2 regions of the Pseudarthrobacter sp. O4 genome follow, and region 1 is predicted to be linked to the other one. Evidence: predicted binding sites of a transcription regulator. Region 1 holds the regulator's gene; the other holds the start of a gene.
What was found. Region 1 encodes HrcA, which represses chaperone genes, less so after heat shock. Its sites were predicted from a motif close to TTNGCACTCGNNNNNNNCGAGTGCNAA; they were not measured.
Positions count from the first base shown of each region.

Region 2: groES (co-chaperone GroES) is a predicted target of HrcA. The motif match lies at 2,009-2,035, and genes of this name have one in related genera.

Region 1 covers NZ_CP189591.1:522,934-526,336, forward strand. Annotated here, with positions in the region: gene dnaJ (molecular chaperone DnaJ) at 1-908, opposite strand, end outside; gene hrcA (heat-inducible transcriptional repressor HrcA) at 993-2,006, opposite strand; gene ACQCSU_RS02390 (DUF3097 domain-containing protein) at 2,232-3,083, shown strand; gene ACQCSU_RS02395 (DUF4870 domain-containing protein) at 3,213-3,403, shown strand, end outside.
Region 2 covers NZ_CP189591.1:1,431,887-1,435,289, forward strand. Annotated here, with positions in the region: gene groL (chaperonin GroEL) at 1-1,479, opposite strand, end outside; gene groES (co-chaperone GroES) at 1,557-1,853, opposite strand; gene ACQCSU_RS06465 (hypothetical protein) at 2,116-2,565, opposite strand; gene ACQCSU_RS06470 (THUMP-like domain-containing protein) at 2,622-3,403, shown strand, end outside.

The sequences.
Region 1 (3,403 bases):
ACCTCGCCCGACTGGGTGCCGGCCTTGACGTCGATCTCCTGCTGCCCGTCAAAGGTATCGAGGGTGAGCTCGGTGCCGAGCGCGGCGGCGGTCATCGGGATATTCAGGCTTGCGTGCAGGTCGTCGCCGTCGCGCACGTAGGTGGCGTCGTTGTTGACCCGGATCTCCACGTAGAGATCGCCCGCGGGGCCGCCGGCGGGACCCGCCTCGCCCTGGCCGGAGAGCTGGATGCGGGTGCCGGTGGCGACTCCGGCCGGGACCTTGACGGTCAGGGTCCGGCGGCTGCGGATCCGGCCCTGGCCGGCGCATTCGTTGCAGGGATCCTTGATCACTGTGCCGAAGCCTTCGCAGCTGCCGCAGGGAGCCGTGGTCATGACCTGGCCCAGGATGGACCGGACGGCGCGCTGGACCTGGCCGCTGCCGCCGCAGATGTCACAGCGCTCCGGGCGGGTGCCTGGCCGGCAGCAGGAGCCTTCACAGGTGGGGCAGGTGACGGCCGTGTCGACCTCGAGCTTCTTGTTCACGCCGAACACGGCGTCGCGGAGCTCGATCCGGACGCTGATCAGGGCGTCCTGGCCGCGGCGGACCCGGGACGCGGGACCGGCCTGGCCGCCGGCGCCGAAGAAGGTGTCGAAGATGTCCTGGAACGCGAAGCCCTGGCCGGCGTAGCTGCCGCCGCCGAAGCCGTTGTCGGTGCCGTTCTCATTGCCGGTGGTGTCGTAGACCCGGCGTTTCTGCGGGTCGGAGAGCACCTCGTAGGCGTGCGTGACGGCCTTGAAACGGTCTGACGCGTCATCGCCCGGGTTGACGTCCGGGTGCAGGGTCCGCGCAAGCTTGCGGTAGGCCTTCTTGATCTCTTCTCCCGTTGCTTCGCGGGAGACTCCAAGAACGTCGTAGTGGCTGCTCAAAGTTCGTATCTCTTCCTGGTTGTACTGCCTGTTAGGGGCATGAAGTCTGGTCAACAGCGGCGCGGCGGCCTGCCGCCCGGGCGGTCAGGGCCCGAGGATTCTGGAAAGGTAGCGGGCCACCGCACGGACGGCGGCCATGGTGGTCGGATAGTCCATCCGGGTGGGACCGAGCACACCGACCTTGGCCGTGGCGTCCGGGCCGTAGCCGGTAGCCACCACCGACGCCTCCGCGAGCCCGTCGTACGGGTTCTCCCGGCCGATGCTGACAGTCACTCCGCGCGGGTCCGCCGCCATGTCGCTGAGCAGGCGCAGCATGACCACCTGCTCTTCGAGTGCTTCCAGCACGGGACCGATGCTCAGCGGGAAGTCCACGTTGGACCGGGCGAGGTTGGCTGTCCCGGCCATGACCATGCGCTCTTCGCGGCTGCTTGCGGCGAGGGCTTCGAGCCCCCTGGCCAGTGCCTGCGCGGCGCTGCGCCGCGCAGGCGGGCAGCTGACGACCACGGCCTGCAGCGACTGCGGCAGCAGGTTCAGCGGCGTCCCGGAGAGGCTGCCCAGGAACCGCGACCGCAGTTCCGCGACGGCCTCCTCCGGAAGGTCCTGGACGACGTCGATCACCCGCTGCTCCACCTTGCCGGTGTCCGCGATCAGGACCGCCAGCACCTTCCGGGGCGCCAGCAGGACAAATTCGATATGCCGCACCTTGGCCCGGCTCAGATGCGGATACTGCACGACGGCGACCTGGTTGGTGAGCTGCGACAGGAGCCGCACCGTCCGGTCCAGGACGTCGTCGAGGTCATCGGACCCCTCCAGCAGTGCCTGAATGGCCCGGCGTTCCGCCGGGGAGAGCGGCTTGACGGCGGAGATCTGGTCCACGAACAGGCGGTAGCCCTTGTCCGTGGGAATCCTTCCGGAGCTCGTGTGCGGCGCCGTGATGAGGCCTTCATCTTCCAGTGCGGCCATGTCATTGCGGATGGTGGCGCTGGACACGCCCAGATGGTGCCGTTCCACGAGGGCTTTGGAGCCGACGGGTTCACGCGAATGGACGTAGTCCTCCACGATGGCGCGCAGCACTTCGAGTTTGCGTGGTTCGCTCACGCCCCACCTCCAATCGACTGTCCCGCATCCGGTGCCGCCCCTCCGGCCGCGCCGGGCAGGCGGTCCGCACTGGGCGTGGCTAGCACTCGACATGCCTAAGTGCTAACCAGTCTAATATGAGTCGCCGCGTTGTTAGCATTGGATTCGCTCCAGGCGTCGTTCCCGGGGCTGGTGTTTTCGGGCACAGCCCGCCGTATCATTCCGAGCGCAAAGCAGTGTGAACAGATGTCATACCAGAACTGGGGCCCGCAGGACCTGTCCGCCCCCGCCAAGCCCCAGCTGCCCGAAGTCCCCGTGGAACGCGGAATGGTGCTCGAGGACGTACAGTCCGGCTGGGTGGGGGCCGTCACCCGAGTGGAGAAGTCCGGCGGGATGCATGTGGTGGCCCTGGAGGACCGCCGCGGCAAGTCGAGGTCCTTCCGGCTCGGCTTCGGCTTCCTCCTGGCGGGCCAGCCGATCCGGCTGATGCCGCCGGCCCCGCGGCCCGCCCTTGCACCGGCGGGAGCCAGCCGCACCGCGTCCGGCTCGATCCGGGTCGAGGGCCAGCGCGCGCAGGTGGCCAAGGCCAGCCGGATCTGGGTGGAAGGCAAGCACGACGCCGAGCTGGTGGAGAAGGTCTGGGGTGACGATCTCCGGGTGGAGGGCATCGTCGTCGAGCCGCTGCACGGCATCGATGACCTCTCGGCCGCCGTCGCCGCGTTCCGGCCCGGCCCAGGACGCCGCCTCGGCGTCCTGGTGGACCACCTGGTGCCGGAGTCCAAGGAGTCCAGGATCGCCGACGCCGTGATGGCCTCCCCCGGCGCGGCTGGGAACGTGCTGATTGTCGGGCATCCGTACGTGGACGTGTGGCAGGCCATCCGTCCCTCGGTCCTGGGCATCGAGACGTGGCCGGTCATCCCCCGGGGCGTGGACTGGAAGACCGGCATCCTGATGGCCTTCGGCTGGCCGCACAGCACCAAGGAGGATATCGGCCTGGGCTGGCAGAAGCTCCTCGGCGCCGTCCGCAACTACGCCGATCTGGAAGCTTCACTGCTGGGCCGCGTGGAAGAGGTCATCGATTTCCTCACGGTTCCCTGAGGGCCCGATCCTCGATTCGGCGTCCGAGCAAGTATTCTTGGATCGGCGGCTGCGCACCCTGCGCGGCTCCGGCACTACTGGTAACAACTTCCAGCAACAACGCATCACAGCAATCCGAAGGACTAAACCGTGGCAGAAGACGCACGCGAACACACGGGCAATCAGGCCGGCCATGGCCAGCCCCCGTATCATGGCGTTCCCGCCAATGCGCTGCCCCTGACGGCCAGCGAGGACCGGCAGTGGGCCACGCTGGCGCATTTTGGCGGCATCCTCGGCTGCGTTCCTTCGTTGCTGATCTACCTGATCTTCAAGGACCGCGG
Region 2 (3,403 bases), 910 kb from region 1:
CACGCCGGCCGCGATCAGGTCTTCGTATTCGCCGGTCTTGGCGTTGAAGCCCTGGTTGTCGGCGGATTCGGCCACCTTGGCGACGACGACGTAGCCGTCGAAGCCGGCGTTCTGGGCGATCCAGCGCAGCGGCTGGGTCAGTGCCCGGCGGACGATGCCGACAGCTGCTGCCGCGTCACCTTCGAGAGCCTGGACGGCCGGGTCCTCGTCGAGCGCCTTGAGGGCGTGGATGAGGGCGGCGCCGCCGCCGGCCACGATGCCTTCTTCGAGGGCAGCGCGGGTCGAGGACACGGCGTCTTCGATGCGGTGCTTCTTTTCCTTCAGCTCGACCTCGGTGGCAGCGCCGACCTTGATCACGCCGATGCCGCCGGCCAGCTTGGCCAGGCGTTCCTGGAGCTTTTCCTTGTCCCAGTCCGAATCCGTGCGGGTCAGCTCGGCGCGCAGCTGGGAAACACGGGCTGCGACATCCTCGGCCGAACCGGCGCCGTCGACGATGGTGGTGTTGTCCTTCGTGACGGTGATGCGCCGGGCGGTACCCAGCACCTCGAGGCCTACAGTGTCCAGGCTGAGGCCCAGTTCCGGCGAGACAACCTGTGCACCCGTGAGGGTGGCGATGTCCTGCAGCATGGCCTTGCGGCGGTCACCGAAGCCCGGAGCCTTGACGGCAACGACGTTCAGGGTGCCGCGGATGCGGTTGACGATCAGCGTGGAGAGGGCCTCGCCGTCGACGTCTTCGGCAATGATGAAGAGCGGCTTGGAGCTCTGCAGCGCCTTTTCCAGCAGCGGCAGGAAATCCTGCACGGAGGAGATCTTGCCCTGGTTGATCAGGATCAGGGCGTCTTCGAGGACGGCTTCCTGGCGTTCCGCGTCGGTGACGAAGTACGGGGACAGGTAGCCCTTGTCGAACTGCATGCCCTCGGTGAGGACCAGTTCGGTCTGCGTGGTGGAGGATTCCTCGATGGTGATCACACCATCCTTGCCGACCTTGCCGAATGCCTCGGCCAGGAGCTCGCCGACCTCGTCGCTCTGGGCGGAGATGGAGGCGACGTTGGCGACCTGGGTGCCTTCGACCGGGCGGGCGTTCTCGAGCAGGCGGGCGGCGACAGCCTCAACAGAGACCTCGATGCCGCGCTTGATCTGGCCCGGTGCGGCGCCTGCCGCAACGTTGCGGAGGCCTTCCTTGACGAGGGCCTGTGCCAGCACCGTGGCGGTGGTGGTGCCGTCACCGGCAACGTCGTTGGTCTTGGTGGCGACCTCCTTGGCGAGCTGCGCGCCAAGGTTCTCGAACGGGTCGTCCAGCTCGACTTCACGGGCGATGGTGACGCCATCGTTGGTGATCGTGGGGGCGCCCCACTTCTTGTCCAGCACGACGTTGCGGCCGCGCGGGCCAAGCGTCACCTTGACCGTGTTGGCGAGCTTATCGATGCCGGCTTCAAGCGACCGGCGGGCAGCGTCGTTAAACGCAAGCTGCTTTGCCATGGTTTTGTCCTTTCAAGACAGAACCCCGCGCAACTGACCCGTCTGAGAAGGATCGGCGGCGCGGGGGTCCAAGAGAGTTACTTTACGACGATCGCCAGAACGTCGCGGGCGGACAGCACGAGGTACTCGGTGCCGCCGGTCTTGACTTCAGTTCCGCCGTACTTGGAGTAGATGACAACATCGCCGGTGGCGACGTCGATCGGAACGCGGTTGCCGTTGTCGTCGAAGCGGCCGGGGCCTACTGCAACAACTTCGCCTTCCTGCGGCTTTTCCTGCGCGGAGTCCGGGATAACCAGGCCGGAGGCCGTGGTCTGCTCGGCTTCGAGCGGGCGGACAACAATACGATCCTCAAGAGGCTTAATAGAGACCGACAAGGACCTCTCCTATTCGTCAGCAAATTCATGGACTTTAAAGCTGTGGTGCCAAGGCGTGCAAACCGTCGTCGCGGTGCCGGCAGCAGCCTGGCTGTGAAGCTTCAGTTGTTAGCACCCTCCTAGGGAGAGTGCTAACAACGACTCTATGTAAATGGTTAGCACTCGGTCAAGGCGAGTGCCAGAAGTTCATCCGGGGTGAACGCCCGGGGCGGCCGGGATGCAGGCTGTCGGCTGCCGGTGCGAACGCCGGCGGGCGGCAGGATTACTGTCCCCCGAGGTCCTCGAAGTCCACTTCCTCGCCGTCGTCCGCCTCGTCGTTCCGGCCCGGTTCATTCCGCTGGCGGTACAGCAGGAATCCGCCCGCGGCGGCGAGTGCGAGGCCGATAACCAGGAAGATGGTGCCGCCGACCTTGGCGGCAGCGTAGCTCTCACGGATTGACCGGGCTTCGTCGGTGGCGTCCGTGACGTCCTTGCCGCCGACTGAATAGACGGTCGCGTTGAAGGAGTCCAGGAAGAAGATGATGACCAGGAGGGCCACGCAGACGACGGCGATGACGCCGCCGGCAATCAGCGCCGGCCTGGCGTACCGGGCAACGCCGTGTCCGGCAAGATGCTGACGGCCCGGGCGGCCCTCTTCGGCGTCCCGCCGGGCGGCGTCCGGGTCCGTGTAGGCGTCTTGGGTCCCGTTGTCTTCCGTACCGCTGTCGTCCATGCCGTCCAGCCTAGCGGGCGCATCGGGGCACCGGCGCCTGAACTAGGCTTGATTCCATGGCTGACGCACCGCAGGACCAGATCGCCCCGCTCCTCAACCCCGAGGGCTGGGAGCTGCTGGCATCGCTGGGGCCGTACGAGGAGGATGAGGCTTTCCGGCTCAACGCCTCGCTCCGGAAGTCCGGCCACTCCCCCGAACTCGTTTCGGCGGTGCTCACCCAGTCCCGGCTCCGGACCAGGGCCGAGGCCAAGTTCGGCGAATTTGCCCGGCAGATGATCTTCACGCAGGCGGGGCTGGAGCAGGCAACCCGACTCACCGTGGCGGCCCGGCACGCGCAGCGCTTCGCGGAGGCCGGCATCCGGCACGTAGCGGACCTGGGCTGCGGCCTGGGCGCCGACTCGATGGCACTGGCGTCCCTGGACATCCAGGTCACCGCGGTGGAGATGGATGAGACCACGGCCGCATGCGCCACCATGAACCTGATCCCCTTCCGGAACGCCACCGTGGTCCACTCCGATGCCATGGCGGTGCCGCTCGAGGGAATCGACGGCGTCTGGCTGGATCCCGCCCGCCGCACCACCTCCACCTCGGGGACCAAGCGGCTCTGGGACCCGGAGGACTTCTCCCCGCCGCTGTCCTTCGCCGAGTCCCTGGCCGACTCCGGGCGCGCCGTCGGTGTGAAGATGGGCCCCGGCATGCCGCACGACTCGGTCCCAGCAGCTTGTGAGGCGCAATGGGTCTCGGCCGGCGGCGACGTCACCGAGGTGGCGCTGTGGTTCAACGCCGTGCGGCGTCCCGGGGTACGGCGTGCCGCCCTCCTGCTCGGCCCGCAGGGTGC